2 regions of the Fusobacterium perfoetens ATCC 29250 genome follow, and region 2 is predicted to be linked to the other one. Evidence: riboswitches for the same ligand, from Rfam matches in the RefSeq annotation. Region 2 holds a riboswitch; the other holds the start of a gene.
The links. Region 2 has a riboswitch for lysine ahead of T364_RS0103275 (aspartate kinase). Riboswitches for the same ligand answer to the same signal wherever they lie in the genome.
Positions count from the first base shown of each region.

Region 1: linked by a shared signal. The riboswitch ahead of T364_RS0101905 (Na+/H+ antiporter NhaC family protein) and the one ahead of T364_RS0103275 (aspartate kinase) in region 2 are both predicted to bind lysine.

Region 1 is NZ_JHXW01000004.1:126,313-130,534, reverse strand. Features, by position in the region: gene T364_RS0101930 (hypothetical protein) at 1-115, opposite strand, end outside; gene T364_RS10315 (ComF family protein) at 99-770, opposite strand; gene T364_RS0101920 (zinc ribbon domain-containing protein) at 742-960, opposite strand; gene T364_RS0101915 (YraN family protein) at 944-1,318, opposite strand; gene T364_RS0101910 (ribonuclease HII) at 1,337-1,945, opposite strand; lysine riboswitch at 2,113-2,286, shown strand; gene T364_RS0101905 (Na+/H+ antiporter NhaC family protein) at 2,442-3,839, shown strand; gene T364_RS0101900 (flavodoxin family protein) at 3,927-4,222, opposite strand, start outside.
Region 2 is NZ_JHXW01000006.1:18,259-22,480, reverse strand. Features, by position in the region: gene T364_RS10395 (4-hydroxyphenylacetate 3-hydroxylase N-terminal domain-containing protein) at 1-512, shown strand, start outside; gene T364_RS0103285 (hypothetical protein) at 668-1,042, opposite strand; gene T364_RS0103280 (M20 metallopeptidase family protein) at 1,053-2,246, opposite strand; lysine riboswitch at 2,406-2,579, shown strand; gene T364_RS0103275 (aspartate kinase) at 2,690-3,895, shown strand; gene T364_RS0103270 (aspartate-semialdehyde dehydrogenase) at 3,919-4,222, shown strand, end outside.

The sequences.
Region 1 (4,222 bases), on a different contig from region 2:
TTTCTAATATTTTATCTTCTCCTTTAAGTTTTTTTGTGATTTCATTTATAATTTCACCAAAACTACTATATTGTTTATCTAAAAGATATTCTTTATTATCAATTAATATTGTCATGATTCTCCCCAAAATTATATTTTTTAAAACTTGATGCCATAGAAAAAGAAAAAATAGTTATAGATTTTACTTTTCCTTTACTTTTAATTTCTTTTTTTAATTCGTTTATGGTATTTCCAGTTGTTATTATATCATCTATTATTAAAATATTTTTATTTTCCACTTGAAAAGGAATATAAAAAGCTTTATTTATATTAAATTTTCTTGAATTTTTATTCAGTAAATGACTCATATGTTTTGTATTTTTTATTCTCTCTGCCTCATAATACTTTATATTTAAAATATCTAAAATATAAGATACTTGATTAAATCCTCTTGAAAAGAATCTTTTCTTATTTAAAGGTATGGGAATAATTATATCTATATTATTTTCTTCAATTACTTTTTTTAAATTTTTTTCTATAAGTTTTGCTAAAAAAAATCCAATATATTTTCTATTTTGAAATTTATAATTTTTTATTAAACTTCTAAAATATTTATTATAATTAAAAATATAATAAACATTATCATATTTTTTTAAAGAATTATTTTGTAGAAAAATATCTTTACATTTTTTACAAATATATATTTCATCTTCAAATAAAATGCTGTTACAAACACTACATCTATTGTTAAATAAAAATTTTCTAAGGTGTTGGTTTAGGCTCTGGAACATTTTTCACCTTCTTAAGTTCTTTATTAACAACTTTAGCAGAATAAATTTCTGTATATCCACAGTCTGAACAAATTTTTAGATAGTAAGTTCCAAATTCAACTTTTAATTTTGAATCTTTTTCAGGAAAAATAGCTGTTTTTACATAATAATCGCTACTTCCACATTTTGCACATCTAAAATCCAATTTCATCACCCCACAATATATTTTCAATCCAACAACATTTATTATTTTCATCAAATGCTATTGCATCAAATCGGATATCAAAATTTTGCAGTTTATTTATTGTTATAAATTCATTGGCACTTAAAAAAATTCTTTTTAGTTTTTGCTTAGAAATAGCTTCAAAACCATTTCCAAATTTTTTGCTACTTCTTTCTTTTACTTCTACAAAAATAATTAAATTATCTTTTCTTAAAATTAAATCTATTTCTCCAAAATGTGAATAAAAATTTTTTTTAATTAATTGAAATTCTTGAGCTTCTAAGAATTTTAATGCTAAATTTTCAAAATAATCTCCTTGAGTTCTTTTATTTAAAAATTTTTTCATTTTAAACCTGATTTTTTATTAAAAATTAGATAAAATTTTTTTTAAGAAAGTTTTTCTATGAATTTTTAAAGGACCTTTTTCTAGTAAAATTTCTCTATGAAGTTTTGTTCCATAACCTTTATGTTTTTCAAAATGATATTCAGGATATATTTCAGAAAATTTTAACATTATTCTATCTCTTGTTACTTTAGCTATTATAGAAGCTGTAGCTATTGATAAAGATTTTCCATCACCTTTTATAATACATTCTTGATTTCCATCATAATTTTTTATTAATTTATTTCCATCTACTAATACAATATCATAATTGATATTTTGACTTTTAATATCTTCAATAGCTCTGTTCATTGCTAAAAAAGTGGCATTTAAAATATTAACTTCATCAATTTCTTCTACAGTAGCTATTCCAATTCCAACATCACAAAATGTTAAAATTTTTTCAAATAAATTTTCTCTTTTCTTTTCTGTTAATTTTTTTGAATCATTAATTTCTTCAAAAAAATCATGATACTCATTTATTTTTACAGCGGCTGCTACTACAGGACCAGCTAGTGGGCCTCTTCCAGCTTCATCAACACCTAATATTATTTTTCCTTTTTCAATATCAAATTTATATAATTCACTCATTTTATCTCCTAAATAATTTTATATGAATTTAATTTTATTATATTCTTCTCAAAATAGGTTCATATTTAATTATAACATTCATAGAAAGAAAAATAAATAAGAAAATGAAAAACAAAATTGACAATAAATATAAAAAATGTTATCATGTATATTGGACAATTTAATATTTTAGAGGTAGAGGTTGCAAAAAACATTATTAAATAATAGGAGCTTAGCAAGCATAGATTATTATTGAAAGGGAATTTTGCCGAAAGGTTTAAAGAGCTAACTTTAGACACTTGGGATTATAGAGAATATCTATAAGACTGACATTAGTTTACTAGTGTAGAGCTATCAATTAGATTATAAATTATATAGTTTATTTTATATTTTCTGCCTTATATTTTAATAATATAAGGCTTTTTTTATTGAGGAGGATTAAGTGACAAATAACGAGAGAAGAGGGATTTTTATAGAGATACTAAAATTATCTCCTATTGTTTTATTGGGAATTTTAATGGTTGGAATAAAATTAGACTTTTTAATAGCAGCTCCAATTTCAACTATATATGTAGCAATAATTGCTTGGTTAACTGAAAAGTTTTCTTTTAATCAAATTGTAGAAAAAGCTGTAAATAGTGTAAAAGAAATTCAATTAGTATTTTTTATTTTGATGTTAGCTTATGCTATGGCTGAGGCTTTTATGGCTAGTGGTGTAGGAGCTTCAATAATTATTATGTCATTAAATTTAGGACTAACAGGAAAAACTATAGCAGTTACAGGAATAATTGTCACAAGTATTTTATCAATTACAATAGGAACATCTTGGGGAACTTTTGCAGCTTGTGCTCCTATATTTTTATGGTTAAATCATATAGTTGGTGGAAATATTCTTTTGACCTTAGGAGCTATTGCTGGTGGAGCTTGTTTTGGTGATAATATAGGACTTATTTCAGATACTACAGTTGTAAGTTCTGGAATACAAAAAGTAGAAGTTATACATAGAATAAGACATCAAGGAGTATGGTCTGTAGGGTGTCTTATAGTTGGAATAATAACTTTTTATGTAGTGTCAGTTATGTTGGGGTTACCAAATATAAGTGGAAATGTAAATGATGCTATCAATCAAATTCCTGATAACGTTTGGGAAGTTTTAAAAACAGAAAGAGAATCAGCAATTATTCTTTTAAATCAAGTAAAAGAGGGAGTACCTTTATATATGTGTTTACCTCTAATTTTTGTTTTAGTATCAGCAATAAAAGGTTTTCCAACTTTAGCTTGTCTTTTTATAGGAATTATTAGTTCTATGGTATTTGGATTAATATCAGGAACAATTCCTAATATTTCAGAATTTTTAGATTTAATGTATACAGGTTTTTCAAGTGCTGGAGCTAGTGTTATTATAATGATGATGTGGATAACAGCCTTTGGTGGAATTATGGGAAGTATCAATGCATTTGAACCATTATCAAGAATAGTAAAGAAAATTTCTAGAAATGTAAGACAATTAATGTTTTATAATGGAGTTTTTTCAATATTAGGAAATGTTGCTTTAGCTGATGAGATGGCTCAAATAGTTACTATTGGACCAATAATAAAAAATTTAGTAGATGAAAATGTAGAAGGGACAGAAGAAGAAAAATATAAATTACGTCTTAGAAACGGATGTTTTAGTGATGCTATGGGAGTTTTTGGGTCTCAATTTATTCCTTGGCATACTTATACAGTATTTTTTACAGGAATAGCTTCTGTTGTTTATCCTCTTTATGATTTTAGACCAACAGATATTATAAAATATAATTTTCTTTCTATAATAGTTGTAGTTTCTATACTTATTTTAACTTTAACAGGATTAGATAAATTTATTCCATTATTTAATATTCCTGAAGAACCAAAAGTAAAATTAAAAAAATAAAGTTTTTATAATTGATAAATTTTTTCTTCATAATAAAAATAAAAAGGATATTATAAAAATACAATATCCTTTTTATTTTATTAAAATTTAGATTTTTTTCCAAAAATCTTTTAATTCAGTTATTTTAGTAGTATCTTTTAATATATCTCCTTTTTCATAAGCAGAAATATCTATGTTTCCAACAAAATCCCATTTTAAATATTCACAAATACATTTGAATTGTCTTTTAATAATATCATATTCTTCATCACTTAATTCAGCAGCTCCAACAGTAATTAATCCTATTTTTTTAGATTTTTGAGGTAAGAATTCTCCTTTCATATATATTCTATCTATAGCTGCTTTCATTTGAGAAGTTATTCCCCACCAATAAACTGGAGAAG
Region 2 (4,222 bases):
CTTTATCAATAGCTTCAGGAATTGAAGGATTTAAACATCCAAGTGGTTTCTGGATTCCTAATCCATTATTATCTCATACATGTAAATATACATGTACAAAAATACCATTTGATGCTGTTCGTTATGCTAGAGATATTATTGCTGGTTTTGGAGAAACAGCTCCTTCAGAGTTTGATATGCGTTCACCAGAAATTGGAGAAATTTGTAGAAGGGCTTTCAATCCTGGAAATCCAGAATATGATTCATTTGATAGATTAAGAGCAGTTCGTTTTATAGAACATATGGTTAGAGGTTCAAACTGGACAGCAATGGCTCTTCATGGTGGAGGAAATCAAGAAGCTTCTACAGTAATGGCTCGTTCATTTACAGATTGGAAACATCTTCAAAATATAGCTAAAAGTGCTTGTGGAATTACAAAAGATGGAGATAAATATGATGAAATTATAAATGATATAGGAAGAAGAAATGGGCGTATTTGTACTATAGGAGATTTACCTAAAAGTGATAAATAGTTAAAAATTAAAATTATTTTATAAATATAAAAATAGAGAATTAATTTAGAATAATAAAAATTTTATGATTTAGAAATAAAAGGATTGTTATAATAAGTATCCTATTACTTAGATATTTAAGAATTTTAGGTACATTAAAATAACAATCCTTTTTTTTATAAAATATTAATAAAAATCCAAATGATAGTATAAATTATAACAAAAATTAAGAAAAATTTTATAGATTTTTTTAAGTCCCATTTATTAAATTCTACTAAGGAACACTTATTGTAGATTTCTTTGTTATAATAAACTTCAATTTTTTCACCAATATTTTTTTTAGAATATTGGAATAAACCTGATTCTAAGGTTTGAACTTTCTTTTTTTCTTTTTTATTTCCAATTTCAATTATCAGTCTTTTTAGAGGAGTAACTTCAACAATTTTTCCTGTAAGTTTTTCTCCAGCTCTAATTTTATTTCTCCTTTTCATATTTTGAAAAATAAATATTAATAATATTATAAAAAAGATTATTTCTAAGATTTCCCACATATTTTCCCCTTTATTTTAAATTATTTTTTAAATTTTCATAAGCTTTAAAAATATTAGCTATTTGGACTTTTACTCCAACCTTAATAGCATTTTCATCTATCATAAATTTATCATTATGTAATGGTTCACAAGCACCAATACTTTCATTTCTAATACCTAAATAAAAGAAAGCTCCAGGTACTCTTTCGAGATAATAAGAAAAATCTTCTGCTCCCATTTCTGAATATTTTTTAGTAATAACATTTTCTTTTCCTAAAACTTCATTTCCAACTTCTTTAACAATATCTACATATTCATCATGATTTATTAAAGCATTATAACTATTTCTAAAATTAACAATAGCTGTAGCTCCATATCCTTTTGCTACAAATTCAGCCATTTCTTTGATTCTTTGTTTATTGTATTCTCTACTTTCAGTAGAAAGAGTTCTTAAAATTCCTGTAACTTCAACTTCTCCAGCAACTATATTTTCTTTTGTTCCACCATTAATAGTACCAAAAGTTATAACTACAGATTCTCTAGCATCTGTATTTCTTGAAACAATAGATTGAATAGAACTAATAATTTGAGCTGTAGTAACTATAGCATCAACCCCCTCACTTGGAAAAGCTCCATGAGTACTTTTTCCTATAACTTTTATTTTTACTCCACAAGAAGAGGCAAACATAGGCCCATATTTAATTCCTATACTTCCAACATTTACAAAAGGGTCAACATGAAGTCCAAATATAGCATTTACATTTTTTAAAACTCCATCCTCTATCATGGGAAGAGCTCCACCAGTAGTTTCTTCTGCTGGTTGAAAAATAAGTCTGATATTACAAGGAATTTCATCTTTTATTTCTGATAAAATTTTGGCTACTCCTAATAAAACTGTGTTATGAACATCATGACCACAGGCATGCATTTTTCCAATATGCTCAGATTTAAATTCAAAATCATTATTTTCTAATATTGGTAAAGCATCAATATCTCCTCTTAAAGCAATAGTAATAGAAGAATCTTTTCCAGGGATATCAGCTACAATTCCACTTTTTCCAATATTTGTTTTATAATTTATATTAAGTTCATCTAAAGTTGAAGAAATATATTTTATTGTTTTTGGTAAATCAAAATCTAACTCAGGAATTTTATGTAAATCTCTTCTAACTTTTATAAACCAATCATTATATTTATCTATATTATTTAAAATTATATTATTCATAAAAACCTCCATAAATTAATTAATAAGAATTATAGCAAAAAAAAATCTATAAAACAATAAAAATTATAAAAAATAAATTTATATAATATATAGTTTAAGATATAAAATTTATATTTTATTTTTTATAGAAATTGTTATAAAATGACAACAATAAAATAGGAAACGGATTGAGGAGCAAATGACAAAAGTAATTATGTTGAGTTACCTAACTTTGAGATATAATGAAAGGGGATTTTGCCGAAATCTAAAAATTATAGGGAGGATTTTTAGGTTGGGAATATGGAGAATATCCATATAACTGTCATTGATATTCAATGTTGTGCTTTCTGTTGTGTTATTCATTGTTGTGATACTAAAAATAAATTATATTATCTCAAAATGAAATATAAACCAACAGATAAGTCTGTTGGTTTTTTATTTTAAAATGAAAAAGGAGATAATATATGAGAGTAGTATTAAAATATGGTGGTTCTAGTGTAGCAACTATTGAAAAAATTAAAGCGATAGCTGAATATATAGTGAACTTAAAGAAAACAAAATATAATGAAATTATAGTTGTTGCTTCAGCAATGGGAAAAACAACAAATGCCCTTATTGCTATGGCAAAAGAAATCTCTGATTCACCAAATCAAAGAGAATTAGATTCTCTTTTATCTACAGGGGAACAACAAACAGTTTCTTTATTATCAATGGCTATAAATTCTTTGGGACAAAAAGCTGTATCATTAACAGGGTATCAAGCTAATGTAAAAACTGTAGGAGTTCATACAAAAAGTAAAATCAAAAATATTGATACAGAAAAAATAGAAGAATATTTAAAAGATAATAATGTTGTTATAGTAGCTGGATTTCAAGGAATAAATGACCATGGAGATATAACCACATTAGGAAGAGGAGGGTCAGACACAAGTGCTGTTGCCTTAGCTGCTTCTCTAAAATGTGAATGTAGAATATATACAGATGTTGAGGGAATTTATAGTGTTGACCCAAGACTTTATAAAAATGCTAAATTTTTAGATAAAATTTCTTATGAAGAAATGATGGAAATGGCTAATCTTGGAGCTGGAGTAATGGAGACAAGAGCTGTGGAAATTGGTAAAAAATATAATATTCCTATTTTTGTTGGAAAAACTTTAAGTGAGACAGGAGGAACTTGGATAATGGATATGAATGATGTTTTAGAGGATAAATTAGTAACAGGAATTAGTATAACAAAAGAGATAATAGTAACAACTCTTTCAAATATTAATTATTCTAGTGAAAAAATAGCAAAAATATTTACAATAATTAATGAAGTGGGATTAAATATAAATATGATTTCTCAAAATGTTTCAAATGACAATAAAGCTAAAATATCATTTAGCTGTGTAGAAGGAGAAAAATATTTATTAGACCAAGCTATTGAAAGAATAAAGATGGAATTACCTTGTATAGAGTTAGGATATAATGATAACTTATCAATGATTTCAATAGTAGGTGTAGGAATGATAAATAACTCTGGAGTATCTGGTAAATTCTTCTCAGCTTTAAGTAGAGCAGGAATAAATTTTTATCAAGTAACAACATCAGAGATAAGTGTTTCATGTAGTATAGAAAGAAAAGATATAAATAAAGCAGTAGAAGTAGTAGCAGAAGAATTTAATTTATAGAGAATAATTTGAGGAGGATAAATATGAGAGTTGCTATTGTAGGAGCTACAGGATTAGTAGGAAGTACATTTTTAAAAGTTTTAGAGGAAAGAGATTTAGGAATAACAGAGTTATATTTATTTGCTTCAGCAAGAAGTGCTGGTAAAAAAATAACTTTTAGAGGAAAAGAATATACAGTAGAAGAATTAACAGAAAATAGTTTTGATAGAGGAATTGATATAGCTCTATTTTCAGCTGGTGGAGATATAAGTAAAAAATATGCCCCAATAGCAGCTTCAAAAGGATGTTTAGTAGTTGATAACTCTTCAGCCTGGAGAATGGATCCAG